Linked DNA regions of Mesorhizobium opportunistum WSM2075. The main gene of each other region encodes a partner of the protein of the gene in region 3 in a complex. Links are inferred from orthologs where the notes say so. Each region holds a gene or a part of one and is shown on either strand. Other genes may lie near its edges.

Region 1 (4,854 bases), 4.4 Mb from region 3 along the record:
TCGTCTACCGTACACCGGTGGCGCCGCTGGCCCAGCGCATGGTGCGGGTCTTGCAGAAGCTCAATCCGCAGACAAGCCTGTCGCTGACGCTGCCGGCATCCGAGATCGTTTTTGCCGGCGAGCGCGAGGATCTCGAGGAACTGCTCGGCAATCTTCTTGAAAATGCGATGAAATGGGCAAGGAGCGCGGTGTCGGTCTCGGTCGCACCCTTGGTCGGCAAGGATGATCATCTGTTCGAGATCAGCATCGACGATGACGGCCCCGGCATTCCCGAGGACAGAGCGCGCGACGCGCTGAAGCGCGGAAGACGCCTGGACGAGACGAAACCGGGCACAGGTCTGGGGCTTGCCATTGTCGCCGACCTCGTCAACGAGTATGGAGGCGTTCTCGCGCTCGAACGGTCCGGCATGGGCGGATTGAAGGCGGTGGTGCGGTTGCGGAGCCTTCAGTGACGTTTCCCAGCGCCAATCGACACCGATGGACGGCACATGTTATGGCGGCATATCGATTGGTCCCGGAGCGGCCGGCAATGGCCAAATTTCCGACAAATATCAATACTATGGCGACGCCCACTTCTCCGATGACGCGGCCCCAGGCGCATCCATGGCAGGCTCCAACTCAAGAAAACCGGTTGTTGGCATGAAGATTCGCGTCGCGCTTGTTTCCGCATTGCTGGCCGTCTCCGGCTGCACTACCTTGAGCGGCAAGGGCCCCACCGTCGCGCCGACACCGGCCTCGACGCCTCCTTCGGGCGGCAAGGTCACCACCTCGATCATATCCGCGATGGGCGGTGGCCTGATTGGCGGTTCGATCGGCAGCAGTCTCAGCGCAACGGAGAAGCGCAATGCGCTCGAGGCCGAATACAAGGCGCTCGAATATACGACAAGCGGCCAGAAGGTGACGTGGAAAGGCGACCAGGCCTCGCGCTATGGCGAGGTGGTGCCGGCCCAGCCCTATCGCGTCGGTTCACAGGACTGCCGCCAGTACACGCAGACAGTGTTCACCGGCGGAGCCGGCGTCACCGCCCGCGGAACCGCTTGCCGCAACACCGACGGCAGCTGGACGCCGCTGACCTGATATCCCGGTTGGGAGCTAGTCGCTTGACGTCGATCAAGGACGTCAGGAGCGTCCGCCGTCAAAGCGTCGCAGGATGGACATGTTGGCAGGGCAAGTCTCTGCCTTTATTGGAAGAGCCATGCTGTTCTGGGTCATAGCCGCAATCCTGACGCTGGGCGCGAGCCTGGCGGTGCTGTTGCCGTTGGCTGCCGGCTCGAAAGGTGCCGCATCGAGCGGCGACCACGATCTGGAAGTCTATCGCGATCAACTGTCCGAGCTTGACCGCGACGCCGCGCGGGGCCTGATCCAGCCGGCGGAAGCGGCCGAGGCACGCGCCGAGATCGCGCGCCGCATCCTGCGCCTCGACAATGCGGATCCGGCCGGCAAGGCATCGGCCAGGCTGGCGTCGGCCATGTCAAGACTTGTCGCGACCGTCGCGGTGCTGGCGGTGCCGTTGGTCAGCTGGGGGCTTTACAGCCAGCTCGGTTCGCCCGACCTGCCGTCACAGCCGCTCAGCGAGCGGTTGGCCAAGAACCCGGCCGACAGCTCGGTCGACGAGTTGGTCGCGCGGGCGGAAGCTCACCTTGCCGCCAATCCTTCCGACGGCCGGGGGTGGGATGTGCTGGCCCCGGTCTATCTACGCATGCAGCGCTTCTCCGACGCGGCCGCCGCCTACCGCAACGCCATTCGTCTCGACGGCAACAGTGCCGTCCGTCAGGCCGGCCTTGGTGAGGCGATCGCCGGTGCGGCAGGCGGCATTGTTTCGGCCGATGCCCAGGATGCCTTCGAGGCGGCGCTGAAACTCGATCCGGCCAATGCGAAGGCCAGTTTCTATCTGGCGGTGGCGTTGGCGCAGGAGGGGCGAACCAAGGAAGCGGTTGCCTCCTGGCAGGCGATGCTCGGCACGCTGCCGCCGGGTTCACCGTGGCGCGGCGCCATCGAGCAGGCATTGGCCAAATCCGGCAACCCCGAAGTCGCTTCCGGCGCGGCCGCGAAAGGGCCCGATGCCGCCGATGTCGACGCCGCGTCCTCCATGTCGCTGCAGGACCGCGAAGCCATGATCAACACCATGGTCGCGGGTCTCGACGACAAACTGCGGCAAAATCCGCGTGACGCGGAAGGATGGATGCGGCTCGTTCGTTCCTACGTTGTGCTGGGCAAGGCCGATGAGGCGCGCGATGCTCTTCATCGCGCCATTGCCGTTTTTGGGGCCGACAGTGACGAAGCGAAGAAATTCACCACCTTTGCCGCCTCGCTCGGCCTGGCGGCGACGGAGTAGAGCATGACGCGCAAGCAGAAACGATTGTCGGTCATCGTGGGCGGACTGGCTTTCCTGGGCGCCGCCACCGGACTGACCTTCTACGCGCTCGGTCAGAAGGCGTCCTATTTCTACATGCCGGCCGATCTGGCCACAGCCAGCGTCCAGCCCGGACAGCGCATCAGGCTGGGAGGGCTGGTCGAGAAGGGCACCATCGAGCGCGGGCAGGGCGCGACCGTCGCCTTTTCGGTCACAGACACGCATAAATCGGTCAAGGTCACTTACACCGGCATCCTGCCGGACCTTTTCCGCGAAGAACAGGGCGTCATCACCGAGGGCACCTTCGGCCCGGACGGCGTCTTTGTCGCCGACAGCGTGCTGGCCAAGCACGACGAGCGCTACATGCCCAAGGAAGTGGCCGACGGCCTGAAGGCCAAGGGCGTCTGGCAGGAGAGCAAGAGTGAATAGCTCTGGCAGGAGAGCAACGGTGAATTACAGGTACAGTCATGGTTGAGACCGGACATTTCGCCCTGGTCCTGGCATTCGCGCTTTCGCTGGTGCAGACGATCGTGCCGCTGTTTGGCGCGCGCCTGAACAACCAGCGCCTGATGGCTGTCGGTGGCCCGGTCGCGGTGACCGGTTTTGCGTTGACGGCACTGTCTTTCGTCGCGCTGGCCAGCGCTTATGCGAATTCCGACTTCTCGGTGGCGAGCGTCTGGGAAAACTCGCATTCGTTGCAGCCGCTGATCTACAAGATCACCGGAACCTGGGGCAACCACGAAGGCTCGATGCTGCTCTGGGTGCTGATCCTGACCTTTTTCGGCGCGCTTGTCGCCGCTTTCGGCTCCAACCTGCCGGCAACGCTGCGGGCCAATGTCCTGGCCGTGCAGGGCGCCATCGGCGCTACCTTCTTCCTGTTCATCCTGGCGACGTCCAATCCGTTCATCCGGCTCAATCCGGCGCCGATCGAGGGCCGCGATCTCAACCCGGTCCTGCAGGATCTCGGCCTCGCCATTCACCCGCCGCTGCTCTATCTCGGTTACGTCGGTTTCTCGATCTGCTTTTCCTTCTCGGTCGCGGCCCTCATCGAAGGTCGTATCGATGCCTCCTGGGCGCGCTGGGTGCGGCCATGGACGCTGGTCGCCTGGATGTTCCTGACTGGCGGCATCGCCATGGGATCGTACTGGGCCTACTACGAACTCGGCTGGGGCGGCTTCTGGTTCTGGGATCCGGTCGAGAACGCCTCCTTCATGCCGTGGCTGGCAGGCACCGCGCTGCTCCATTCGGCCATCGTCATGGAAAAGCGTTCGGCCTTGAAGATCTGGACGCTGCTGCTTGCCATCCTCACCTTCTCGCTGTCGCTGCTCGGCACCTTCCTGGTGCGCTCGGGCGTCCTGACCTCCGTCCATGCCTTCGCCACCGATCCGACGCGCGGCATCTTCATCCTGTGCATATTGACGCTGTTCATCGGCGGCTCGCTGTCGCTGTTTGCGTTGCGCGCCTCGAAGCTGACGGCCGGCGGCCTGTTCCATCCGATTTCGCGCGAAGGCGCGCTCGTCCTCAACAATCTGTTCCTGACGACGGCGACCGCCACCGTGCTCGTTGGCACCCTCTATCCGCTGGTGGTCGAAGCCTTTTCCTCGGACAAGATTTCGGTCGGAGCACCATTCTTCAACCTGACCTTCGCGCCACTGATGGTACCCCTGCTGGTGATGGTTCCCTTTGGGCCGCTGCTAGCCTGGAAACGCGGCGATGTCTTCGCGGTCGCGCAGCGCCTGATGGTGGCATTCGCGGGTGCCCTCCTGACGGCACTGGTCACCACTCTGTTCATCGACGGCGCTTCGGTATTGGCGGCCATTGGGGTCGGACTTGCCGTCTGGCTGATCCTTGGTGCGCTCACCGACATCGCCGTCAAGGCGGGGTTCGGCAATGTCACGACGGGGAACATGGTCCGGCGCCTGCTTGGCTTGCCGCGCTCGGTCTTCGGCACGGCTTTCGCCCATCTCGGCCTTGGCCTGACCACGCTGGGCATTGTCGGCACGCTTTGCTTCGGTACCGAGAAAATCCTGTCGATGCATGCCGGCGAGACGGTGGAATTGTCCGGCCACACGCTGCGTTTCGTCGGGCTCTATCCGGCCCAGGGCCCCAACTACAGCGAAGATCGCGGCCGCTTCGAGCTGATCGGTGTCAGCGGCAGTCCCATCGGCGAAATCAGCTCGGCCAAGCGCTTCTTTCCGGTGCGGCAGACGACGACGACGGAATCCGGCATCAAGACCCTTGGTCTTTCCCAGCTCTACATTTCGCTCGGTGACGAAGGCAAGGATGGCTCCGTCGTGGTGCGCTTGTGGTGGAAGCCGCTGGTGACGCTGATCTGGGGCGGCGGCCTGATGATGATGGCGGGCGCGGCCATGTCGCTGATGGACAGGCGCTTGCGGGTCGGAGCACCCTCGCGGCGCCGCAAGACGGCGGTGGCGCCAGCGGGCCTGCCATGAAGACAAGGTTCTCGCTGACGTCGATTGTCCTGCTGCTGGCGCTGCTCT
Region 2 (5,015 bases), 4.0 Mb from region 3 along the record:
GCGCGAAGCCGCGCCCGGTTTACTTGCGCGAGATCCGTGGCGGCAACCGCCGGGTGGCCCCTGAATAGGCCGTTCAAGCCTACTGTGATTAAAAATGTGGCACTGCTCTGCCGTTGCCATGATTTTGCCGCAAGGCTGACATTTCACCTTTTATCTCAAACCGTTAGGTGATCACGTCAGATTTCGCATCGTCGTCATCTTTTGTTCGCTAAATGGGAACGGAAGCGATAGACGGGCATTGTTTTGCGACGCGTCAACCGTTACGTGTCATTAAATGGTGCAGTGCACAATACTGGAATTGAGCACAATAGAGAGTTGGCGGAGTAGCTGAAGTGTCACTTCTGCAGATCTATTGGAGAGCGCTGGGGTATTTGGCCGCCGACAAGAAGCGCGTCGCGCTGATTTGCGGCGCCAATATCGCCCTTGCCGCCATCGCCATCCTGGAGCCGATCATGTTTGGCCGGGTGATCGATGCGATTTCGGCGCATGGCTCGGTATTCTCCACGCTTGCCGTGTGGGCCGGTTTGGGCGCCTTCAACGTCATGGCTTTCGTTCTCGTGGCGCGCGGCGCCGACCGCTTTGCTCATGCCCGGCGCAGCGAAGTGCTGTGCGAGTCCTTCGAGCGTGTCATCACCATGCCGCTTGCCTGGCACCATCAGCGCGGCACGTCGAACGCCTTGCACACGCTGCTGCGCGCCGTCGAGACGCTGTTCAGCCTGTGGCTCGAATTCATGCGCCAGCATCTGTCCACGGCAGTTGCACTTGTGCTGCTGGTGCCGACCGCACTTAGCATGGATGTGCGTATGTCGATGGTGCTGCTTGGGCTCGGCATCCTCTATGTCGGCATCGGCCGTCTGGTGATGAAGCGCACCAAGGCCGGCCAGGCCGCCGTCGAGCGCCACTATCACAAGGTGTTCGCGCACGTGACGGATTCCGTCAGCAACGTCGCTGTTCTCCAGAGCTACAATCGCCTTGGCCATGAGGCCGAAACCTTGCGCCGCTACGTCAAGAACCTGCTCGACGCACAGAACCCGGTGCTCGACTGGTGGGCCATCGCCAATGCGCTCAATCGCCTGTCGTCGACCATCTCGATGATGGTGGTGCTTCTGATCGGCGCCTATCTGGTCACCCACGGCCAGTTGCGGGTTGGCGATGTGATCGCCTTTACCGGCTTTGCCACGCTGTTGATCTCGCGGCTCGACCAGATGTCGGCTTTCGCCAACCAGATTTCGGAGGCCCGCGCCAAGCTCGAGGACTTCTACAAGCTCGAGGACTCGGCTGCCGATGTCGCCGAACCGGATGGCTTGCGCGATCTCACCAACGTCACCGGCCATGTCCGCTTCGAGGAAGTCGGCTTCGAATTCCCCAATTCGGGCCAGGGCGTCAGCGATGTTTCCTTTGAGGTCCAGGCCGGCCAGACCGTCGCCATCGTCGGACCGACGGGTGCCGGCAAGACGACGCTCATCAACCTGCTGCAGCGCGTCTTCTCGCCGTCGCACGGTCGTATCCTGATCGACGGCATCGATACCCGCACGGTGACCCGCAAGTCGCTGCGCCATTCGATCGCCACCGTGTTCCAGGATGCCGGCCTGCTCAATCGTTCGATCGAGGATAACATCCGCGTCGGCCGCGCCGATGCGACCAATGACGAGATCCATGCCGCCGCCAACGCGGCTGCCGCGCAGGATTTCATCCTGGCCAAGAGCGGCGGCTACGACACCGTGGTCGGCGAGCGTGGCGGCCAGCTGTCGGGTGGCGAGCGCCAGCGCATCGCCATTGCCCGCGCCGTGCTGAAGGATGCTCCGATCCTGGTGCTCGACGAGGCGACCAGCGCGCTCGACGTCGAAACCGAGGACCGCGTCAAGGAAGCGATCGACGAGTTGCGGCGCGACCGCACCACCTTCATCATCGCCCACCGCCTGACCACCGTTCGCGACGCTGACCTGGTCGTGTTCATGGACAAGGGCAAGGTGATCGAGATGGGTGGCTTCGCCGAATTGTCGCTGCGCAATGGCCGCTTCGCCAGCCTGCTGCGCGCCGGCGGCTTGCTCAACGACGAGGAAGTCCGCCGCCTCAGCCGCTCCGTGCAGGGCGAGGCCGCGTAAGCAGGTGACGGTTCTTCCTTCTCCCCTTGTGAGAGAAGGTGGATCGGCGCGCAGCGCCGAGACGGTTGAGGGGTGTTCCAGGGAACGCCAACGCCTCACTCCGCTGGAACACCCCTCATCCGACCTCGCTTCGCGAGGCCACCTTCTCCCGCAAGGGGAGAAGGAAGAGGCTTATACGCCTGCGACACCGCCGCTCGATTGCCCCAAATGCATTGGCGGTCTATGTAAAGCCGCATGAGCGACATCACCTCACGCCTGACCGGCTGGACCGATCTTGCCAACCCGACGCGCTTCGTCGGGCTGGCGGACAAGGTTGTGCCGTGGCTGGCAGCGATTGCGGCGCTTGTCCTCGCCGTCGGGCTCTATATGAGCTTCACCGCGCCTGAGGATTTCCAGCAAGGCATCACCGTTCGCATCATGTACATCCATGTGCCTTTCGCCTGGCTCGCCATGATGTGCTACACGCTGATGGCGCTCTCGGCACTCGGCACCCTGGTCTGGCGCCATCCGCTGGCCGATGTCGCGCTGAAATCGGCTGCCCCCATCGGTGCCGCCTTCACCGCACTGGCGCTGATTACCGGCTCGATCTGGGGCAAGCCGATGTGGGGCACCTGGTGGGTCTGGGATGCGCGGCTGACCTCGGTCTTCGTGCTGTTCCTGATGTATCTCGGCATCATCGCGCTGACCCGTGCGCTCGATGACGCCAGCCGCGCCGCCTGGGCCGCCGCCATCATCACGCTGGTCGGCTTCATCAACATCCCGATCATCAAATTTTCGGTCGACTGGTGGAACACGCTGCACCAGCCGGCCTCGGTGTTCCGCATGGGCGGATCGACCATCGACCCCTCGATGCTGTGGCCGCTGCTGGTCATGGCTATCGGCTTCACGGTGCTGTTCTTCGCATTGCATCTGATGGCAATGCGCACCGAAATCCGCCGCCGCCGGGTCATCGCCATGCGTCGCGTGGCGGCACGGCAGGCCGAACGGCAGCCGGCCTAATTCATCGCATCCGCCCGCGCGCGGCCACCGGCAGCGTTTCCAGCACCGTCTCGCCGTCGATCAGGTTGACCTCGTCGAACAAATTGGTGACGACGCAGCAATGGTCGGGCACCACACGCACGCGCTCGCCGATTTTAAGCGTGCCATCGCCGGAAAGCGTTACGGTGCCATGCTCTTCGCTGAGGCCTGTCACCCGCGCGCCGGAGACGCCGAGCAGCTCGCCGAAGTCGGGCAGCCCCAGCGTGTCGCTGGACAACGCCTTGCTGCCGCTGTCGAGGATGGCGCGGGTCGGTGTCGGGTGGCTGACCACCGTCGACAGCACCGTCAGCGCGCAATCGTCGAGCGAGCCGACGCCTTTGGCGACCTGATAGCGGTCGAGATAGATGTAGGTGCCGGGGCGGTATTCGGTGACGACGCTGTCCTTGCTGGAACGCCACATGTCCGGTGTGCCGCCGCTGGAGATGCGCTCGCAGGCGAGACCGCAGACGGCAAGCGCCTGGCTGGCGTTGGCGAGCCAGGCTTCGGCCTCCGCCGCACGGCCCGCGGCCGGATAGGTCATCAGCCCGCCGAAGGCGAGGCCTTTGGCAGTGTCGATCTGTCTTGCCAGCCCAACCGCGTCACCCGCTGTCTGTACGCCGCAGCGCCCCATGCCGGTGTCGCACTCGACCAGCACCGTCAGACGATGGCCGGCATCGGTGAAGGTGGCGGCCAGCCCATCGATGGTCTCCGTGCTGTCCGCCGTCACCGACAAGATTACGCGCCTGTGCAGCGCCAGAAGCCGCTCCAGCTTGGCGCGGCCAAGGATGTTGTAAGGGAGAAAAATATCGGTCAGGCCGGCCTCGGCCATCACCTCGGCTTCGCCGATCTTCTGGCAGGTGATGCCGACCGCGCCCGCCGCCACCTGCTTCTTCGCCCAGTAGGGCAGCTTGTGCGTCTTGATATGCGGCCTCAGCTTCAGCCCGTTCTTGTCGGCATGGGCCTGCGCGCGGGCAATGTTGGCTTCGGCGCGTGCGGCGTCGATCAGGATCGATGGCGTATCGAGGTCATGGATGGTCGGCATCAGCTATCACTCCTGAATTCCGCAGGGGTTATGGCCTCGAAAGCGCGTGATGTCACGCAGCCAGCGGACGGGATCGGTGGGCCATCGGTTCACGGCCAGGGCGGAGCAGGCGGCTGGATGGATCGACACCGCACCAGTGTTCGGCTATGCGAATTGCCATGCATGTCGCCCAAAAAGTGGCCAATGGTTTTGGGACAACGACATGCATGCTGCCAAACAAAGCGTATCGACACGAAGGACCATGATCATGAAACGCTCCGCCATCAACGACATCATCCGCGAAGCCGACGCTTTCATCCGCTCGTTCGGCTACATCATGCCGCCCTTCGCCTACTGGTCACCCGAGGAGATGAAGGCGCGCCAGGTCGATTCCTCGGCCATCTTCACCTCGCGGCTCGGCTGGGACATCACTGATTACGGCCAGGAGAAATTCAACGAGCTCGGCCTGTTCCTGTTCACCGTTCGCAACGGCCGCTACGAGGACATGAAGAAGGGCATGGGCATGCTCTACGCCGAGAAGATCATGATCTCGCGCAAGGACCAGCTCTCGCCGATGCACCGCCACAACATCAAGGCCGAGGACATCATCAACCGCGGCGGCGGCAAGCTGGTGCTGGAACTGTTCATGCACGATCGCGACGGCGGCATCGATCCCAAGGCCGAAGTATCGGTGCCGGTCGATGGAACCATCCACAGGATGCCGGCCGGCGGGTTGCTGAAGCTCGACCCGGGCCAGAGCGTCACGCTGCTGCCGGGCGTCTGGCACGCCTTCTGGGCCGAGGGCAAGGACGTGCTGATCGGCGAGGTGTCGACCGTCAACGACGATCTCACCGACAATGTCTTCCGCGAGC
Region 3 (5,002 bases):
CCTTGCCGATCAGCGTACCGTCCGGATCGTAGCAATGGATGCCGTCGGCGGCGCTGGTCCAGATGCGCCCGTCCGCGTCGAGCCGGAAGCCGTCGAACAGGCCGGCCGTGCAATCGGCGAAGACCTTGCCGCCCGACACCTTCTTGCCGTGCTTGCCGACATTGAAGACCCGCATATGCGCCGGGTTCTCGGCGCCATGCGTGCGACCGGTGTCGACGACATAGAGCAAGCTCTCGTCCAGCGAAAAGGCGAGCCCATTGGGTCTGACCATATCGGTGATGACGGCCTCGATCTCGCCGGTATCGGGATCGACCCGGTAGACGTGGCAAGCACCGATCTCGCTCTCGGCCTTGTCGCCCTCATAGTCGGTGTCGATGCCGTAGGTCGGATCGGTGAACCAGATCGAACCGTCGGACTTCACCACCGCGTCATTGGGCGAGTTCAGCCGCTTGCCCTTCCATTTGGCGGCAATCGTGGTGACCGAGCCGTCATGCTCGGTACGGCTGACGCGGCGGCCGGAGTGCTCGCATGTCACCAGCCGGCCCTGCCGGTCGACGGTGTTGCCGTTGGAATTGCCCGATGGCTGCCGAAAGACGCTGACGCTGCCGTCCGTCTCGTCGTAGCGCAGCATGCGGTTGTTCGGAATGTCGGACCAGACGACATAACGGCCGGCGGCGAACCAGGCCGGCCCTTCCGCCCAGCGGCATCCGGTGAACAGCTTTTCCACCTGCGCGTTGCCGTTGAACAGGCGCGCGAAGCGCGGATCGAGAATTTCGTAATAGTCTGCGGCCGCCATGCATTTCCTCCCGGTCTCACGTGACGCCGGATCAAGCCAGCCCGCGATCGATATGGCAAGACAGGACGCCTGCAATTTGTATGACAAAACGGAGAGGAAGCGCCCGGTCGACCTGGCTCGGCTGCCCGCCGTTCAACCGCGGCGCACTTTAGGACCCGATTAACCGGCTATGCGCTGCGCGCAATGGTGCATTGCAACATCTTCTTTTTGCAACGCACCAATACTATGTCATGTTCCGTACTGCCAAGGGAGGAAGAACCCGCCGCCAGAATGCGGCACAGAAGGACCCTTGCTATGATCTTCAACGATCTCATGACCCGCGCTCGCACCAGCATCGCCAAGCGCAAGCACTACAACCGCCTCGTCGCCGAAATCGACAGCTTTTCCAGCCGCGACCTCGCCGACATGCGCGCCGATCGCTCGGAAATGCTCTACCAGATCCACAAGCAGATCTACGGCTGAGCCACATTCGTCATCCTCGGGCTTGACCCGAGGATCCATGCCGCGACTTCAAGCGAAGAATGCAGCGGCTCGGAATAGCGGTTCTATCCACGGTGAGAGTCCCCAATTCTGGCTCCGCCTTGCCTGCCATCAACATCACGGCATGGAAGGCGAAAGAGCACCGTCAGTTCGGCGCCGCCAATACCTTGTCGATCTGTGGCAGCAACAAATCCCTTGCCGTCTCCGCCGTCAGCGGGCCGACATGCTTGTAGGCAATCTTGCCGTCCTTGCCGATGACGAAGGTTTCCGGCACGCCATAGACACCCCAGTCGATCGCCGCGCGGCCGGCTTCGTCGACACCGATGGCCTGGAACGGATTGCCGAGATCGCCGAGGAACCGGCGGGCGTTTTCCGGCCGGTCCTTGTAGTTCAGCGCCGCCATCACGAACCGCTTGTCCTGCGACAGCGCCAGGAGCACCGGGTGCTCTTCGCGGCATGGCGCGCACCACGACGCAAAGACGTTGACCAGGGTGACCTTGCCGACGAAGTTTTTGGAATCGAGCCCCGGCAGGTTCGATCCTTCCAGCGCCGGCAGGTTGGTCTGCGGCGCCGGCAGGCCGATCAGCGCCGACGGCACTTCCGAAATATCGCGCCCCGACAATAGCTGCGACAGGAACAGTCCTGCCAGGCCGAGGAAGACCAGCAGCGGCAAGAGCACGAACAGGCGCCGGCCGCGTGACGGTGTTTCGGTTTCGCTACTCACGGCTTTGCTGTCCCAGCCCTATCGGAACGGCGCTTCACGCCGGCCGCTTCGAGTTCGGCGAGTTCGCGCTTGCGCGCCCGCTGGTCGAGCAGGATCCAGCCGATCAGCCCGGCCAGGACCAACGCGGTGATGGCATAGGCCGCGGTGACATAGAGCGCATGCGCACTCATGCGGTCCGCTCCATTCCAGCGTCTCTTTCCAACCGTCGTTCGGTCATGCTTTCCCTTAACCGCGCATCGGCGGCTTCGCAATCGGGCGCCGCGCCGCAGTCCTCAGGCCCATGGTCTTCAGTCTTGTACTGCCGCATCAATCCGTACCGTGGCGCAAGGCCAGCGCCGCCGACACCGGCCCCAGCACGGCAAGAAACAGTGTCAGCGCGGCAAGAATGAGGAAAGGCTGCAGGAAAGGATCGGGATTGGCGGTGGCGCCATAGCTCGCCGAAACGCCGAAGATCAGCACCGGTATGGTCAGCGGCAGCACCAGCACCGAGATCAAGAGCCCACCGCGCGGCAGCGCCACCGCCACCGCCGCCCCGGCGGCACCGATGAAGGTGATCGCCGGCGTGCCGACCAGCAGCGTCAGCGCCGTGGCGCCTATCGCCAGCGGCTCCATATTCATGAACAGCCCGAGCAAAGGAGCCGCGACCACCAGCGGCAGCACGCTGCCAGCCCAATGCGCCAGGCATTTCACCAGCACCGTCAGCGCCAGCATGTGCCGGTCGTTGCCGAGCACCAGGAGATCGAGCGAGCCATCCTCGCGATCGGCCTGGAACAGCCGGTCGAGCCCAAGCAGGCAGGACAGCAGCGCGCCGATCCACAATATCGCCGGGCCGATGCGGGCCAGCAGCCTGAGGTCGGGCCCGACGCCGAACGGAATGGTGGCGATGACGGCCAGGAAGAAGATGACACCGGTCAAAGCGCCGCCGCCGGCGCGGATGTTGAGGCGGATGTCGCGGAGGAAGAGGGCTAGCATGATGTGAGATGTCGGCGCCCAGGCGCCCCCCTCTGTCCTGCCGGACATCTCCCCCTCAAGGGGGGAGATTGGATGTCACCTCGGCTTTCGCCAATCTTCAACGTCGGAGGGCTGGCGAGACGCATGAACTGCCAATCTCCCCCCCGGAGGGGGAGATGGCCGGCAGGACAGAGGGGGGCGCCTCGCACCATCATCAATCCGTTTCCCCCATCACCAACGTCTTCGCCCCATCCAATCCCAACGGCAGATGCGTCGCCGCGACAATCATCCCACCCTCGGCGCAATGCCTCGCCATCAGCCCCGCAAACCGCGCCTCCGAAGCCTTGTCCAGCCCCGCCGTCGGCTCATCGAGCAGCCACAGCGGCCGCTGGCTGACCAGAAGCTTGGCAATCGCCGCGCGCCGCCTCTGTCCTGTCGAGAGATAGCCGAACGGCAGATGGCCGATGCCGCCGAGCCCGACGGTCTCCAGCGCCTCGTCGACGCCGACGTCTCCGCTACCGTTGAAATCGCGCCAGAAGCGCAGGTTTTCCGCCACGCTCAGCGCCGGCTTCATCGCGTTCTGGTGGCCGAGGTAATGACAGGCCGAGGCAATGGACGGAAATGCCTCGCCGCCGCCTTCGAGCAGCAACCGGCCTTCGGCCACCGGCAACAGCCCGGCGACGATCCTGAGCAAGGTCGATTTGCCCGATCCGTTCGGCCCGGTGACGACCAGCGCCTGGCCTCGGTCGAGCGCAAAACCGACGCCGGAAAACACCGTCTCGCCGCCGCGTTCGCCGCCCAGATTTTCGGCGATCAGCCGCATCCCTCGCCTGCCCTGAAATCAATGTTTCGCGAGCGCTGCCGCATCGCACAAATTTGCTCCGCAACTGTCTAGAACTATTCCAGAAAATTCTCTATATGCGGTGCATCCGTGCCAGCGGTCGGCGCGGGAACAGAATTTGCGCCGAACCAGCGCACGCGCCGCCTTGAACGGCTCGGGTTGCTTGGGAACGGACAGCGGAAATGGCCGTACCCGCACCTTTGCGCGTGATTGCATGCCATCGGCGTCCGTTCCCTTTCAGGCTGAACAGACAAGGACGGATCGCACGTGTCAAAATCCCTCGATAGCTTCAACTGCCGCCGCACCCTGACCGCGGGCGGCGCCGAGTATGTCTATTTCGACCTCGTCGAGGCCGAGAAGAACGGCCTCACCGGCATCGCCCAGCTGCCCTATTCGATGAAGGTGCTGCTCGAAAACCTGCTGCGCAACGAGGACGGCCGTTCCGTCACCAAGGACAGCATCCAGGCGGTCGCCGGCTGGCTGACCGACAAGGGCACGGCCGGCGTCGAGATTGCCTACCGCCCCGCCCGCGTGCTGATGCAGGATTTCACCGGCGTTCCCGCCGTGGTCGATCTGGCCGCCATGCGCGACGCCATGGCTTCGCTCGGCGGCGACCCGCAGAAGATCAACCCGCTGGTGCCCGTCGACCTCGTCATCGACCATTCCGTCATCGTCGACGAATTCGGCACGCCGCTGGCTTTCGCCAGGAATGTCAAGCTCGAATACGAGCGCAACGAGGAGCGCTACAAGTTTCTGAAATGGGGCCAGCAGGCGTTCCGCAACTTCCGCGTCGTGCCGCCGGGCACCGGCATCTGCCACCAGGTCAATCTCGAATATCTCGGCCAGGTGGTGTGGACCAACACCGAGGACGGCGAAACCACCGCTTACCCGGACACCTGCGTCGGCACCGATTCGCACACCACCATGATCAACGGCCTTGGTGTGCTCGGCTGGGGCGTCGGCGGCATCGAGGCCGAGGCCGCCATGCTCGGCCAGCCGGTTTCCATGCTGCTCCCTGAAGTCATCGGCTTCCGCCTCACAGGCAAGCTCAAGGAAGGCGTCACCGCCACCGACCTGGTGCTCACCGTCACCCAGATGCTGCGCAAGAAGGGCGTCGTCGGCAAGTTCGTCGAGTTCTTCGGCCCTGGCCTGTCCAACATGACGCTGGCCGACCGCGCCACCATCGGCAACATGGCGCCCGAATATGGCG

Evidence for each region.
Region 1: the proteins of ccmB (region 3) and ccmE are in contact, whole or in part, in a solved structure (PDB 8CE8), measured with the Escherichia coli proteins. The link is inferred for Mesorhizobium opportunistum WSM2075 from one-to-one orthologs.
Region 2: the proteins of ccmB (region 3) and MESOP_RS24725 are in contact, whole or in part, in a solved structure (PDB 8CE8), measured with the Escherichia coli proteins. The link is inferred for Mesorhizobium opportunistum WSM2075 from one-to-one orthologs.

The regions. Positions count from the first base shown.
Region 1 is NC_015675.1:5,484,736-5,489,589, reverse strand. What follows is about bases 1,313-4,060. They hold ccmE (cytochrome c maturation protein CcmE), read left to right. Parts: upstream 1,313-2,338; coding sequence 2,339-2,782; downstream 2,783-4,060. Other genes in these bases: MESOP_RS26550 (heme lyase CcmF/NrfE family subunit), read left to right, coding at 2,821-4,060; ccmI (c-type cytochrome biogenesis protein CcmI), read left to right, coding at 1,313-2,335. Also shown: MESOP_RS26570 (ATP-binding protein), read left to right, coding at 1-452; MESOP_RS26565 (hypothetical protein), read left to right, coding at 640-1,077; more of ccmI, read left to right, coding at 1,196-1,312; more of MESOP_RS26550, read left to right, coding at 4,061-4,806; MESOP_RS26545 (cytochrome c-type biogenesis protein), read left to right, coding at 4,803-4,854. UniProt on the Escherichia coli protein: Heme chaperone required for the biogenesis of c-type cytochromes. Transiently binds heme delivered by CcmC and transfers the heme to apo-cytochromes in a process facilitated by CcmF and CcmH.
Region 2 is NC_015675.1:5,102,830-5,107,844, reverse strand. What follows is about bases 1,313-4,221. They hold MESOP_RS24725 (heme ABC transporter permease), read left to right. Parts: upstream 1,313-2,339; coding sequence 2,340-3,104; downstream 3,105-4,221. Other genes in these bases: MESOP_RS24720 (D-TA family PLP-dependent enzyme), read right to left, coding at 3,106-4,164; MESOP_RS24730 (glucan ABC transporter ATP-binding protein/ permease), read left to right, coding at 1,313-2,105. In the rest of the region: more of MESOP_RS24730, read left to right, coding at 333-1,312; MESOP_RS24715 (D-lyxose/D-mannose family sugar isomerase), read left to right, coding at 4,412-5,015. UniProt on the Escherichia coli protein: Required for the export of heme to the periplasm for the biogenesis of c-type cytochromes.
Region 3 is NC_015675.1:1,055,468-1,060,469, reverse strand. Bases 1,140-4,035 are described here. They hold ccmB (heme exporter protein CcmB), read right to left. Parts: upstream 2,973-4,035; coding sequence 2,307-2,972; downstream 1,140-2,306. Other genes in these bases: ccmA (heme ABC exporter ATP-binding protein CcmA), read right to left, coding at 3,166-3,774; ccmD (heme exporter protein CcmD), read right to left, coding at 1,997-2,170; MESOP_RS05000 (DsbE family thiol:disulfide interchange protein), read right to left, coding at 1,422-2,000; MESOP_RS33300 (hypothetical protein), read left to right, coding at 1,140-1,258. Also shown: MESOP_RS05005 (SMP-30/gluconolactonase/LRE family protein), read right to left, coding at 1-796; more of MESOP_RS33300, read left to right, coding at 1,091-1,139; aconitate hydratase AcnA, read left to right, coding at 4,060-5,002. UniProt on the Escherichia coli protein: Required for the export of heme to the periplasm for the biogenesis of c-type cytochromes.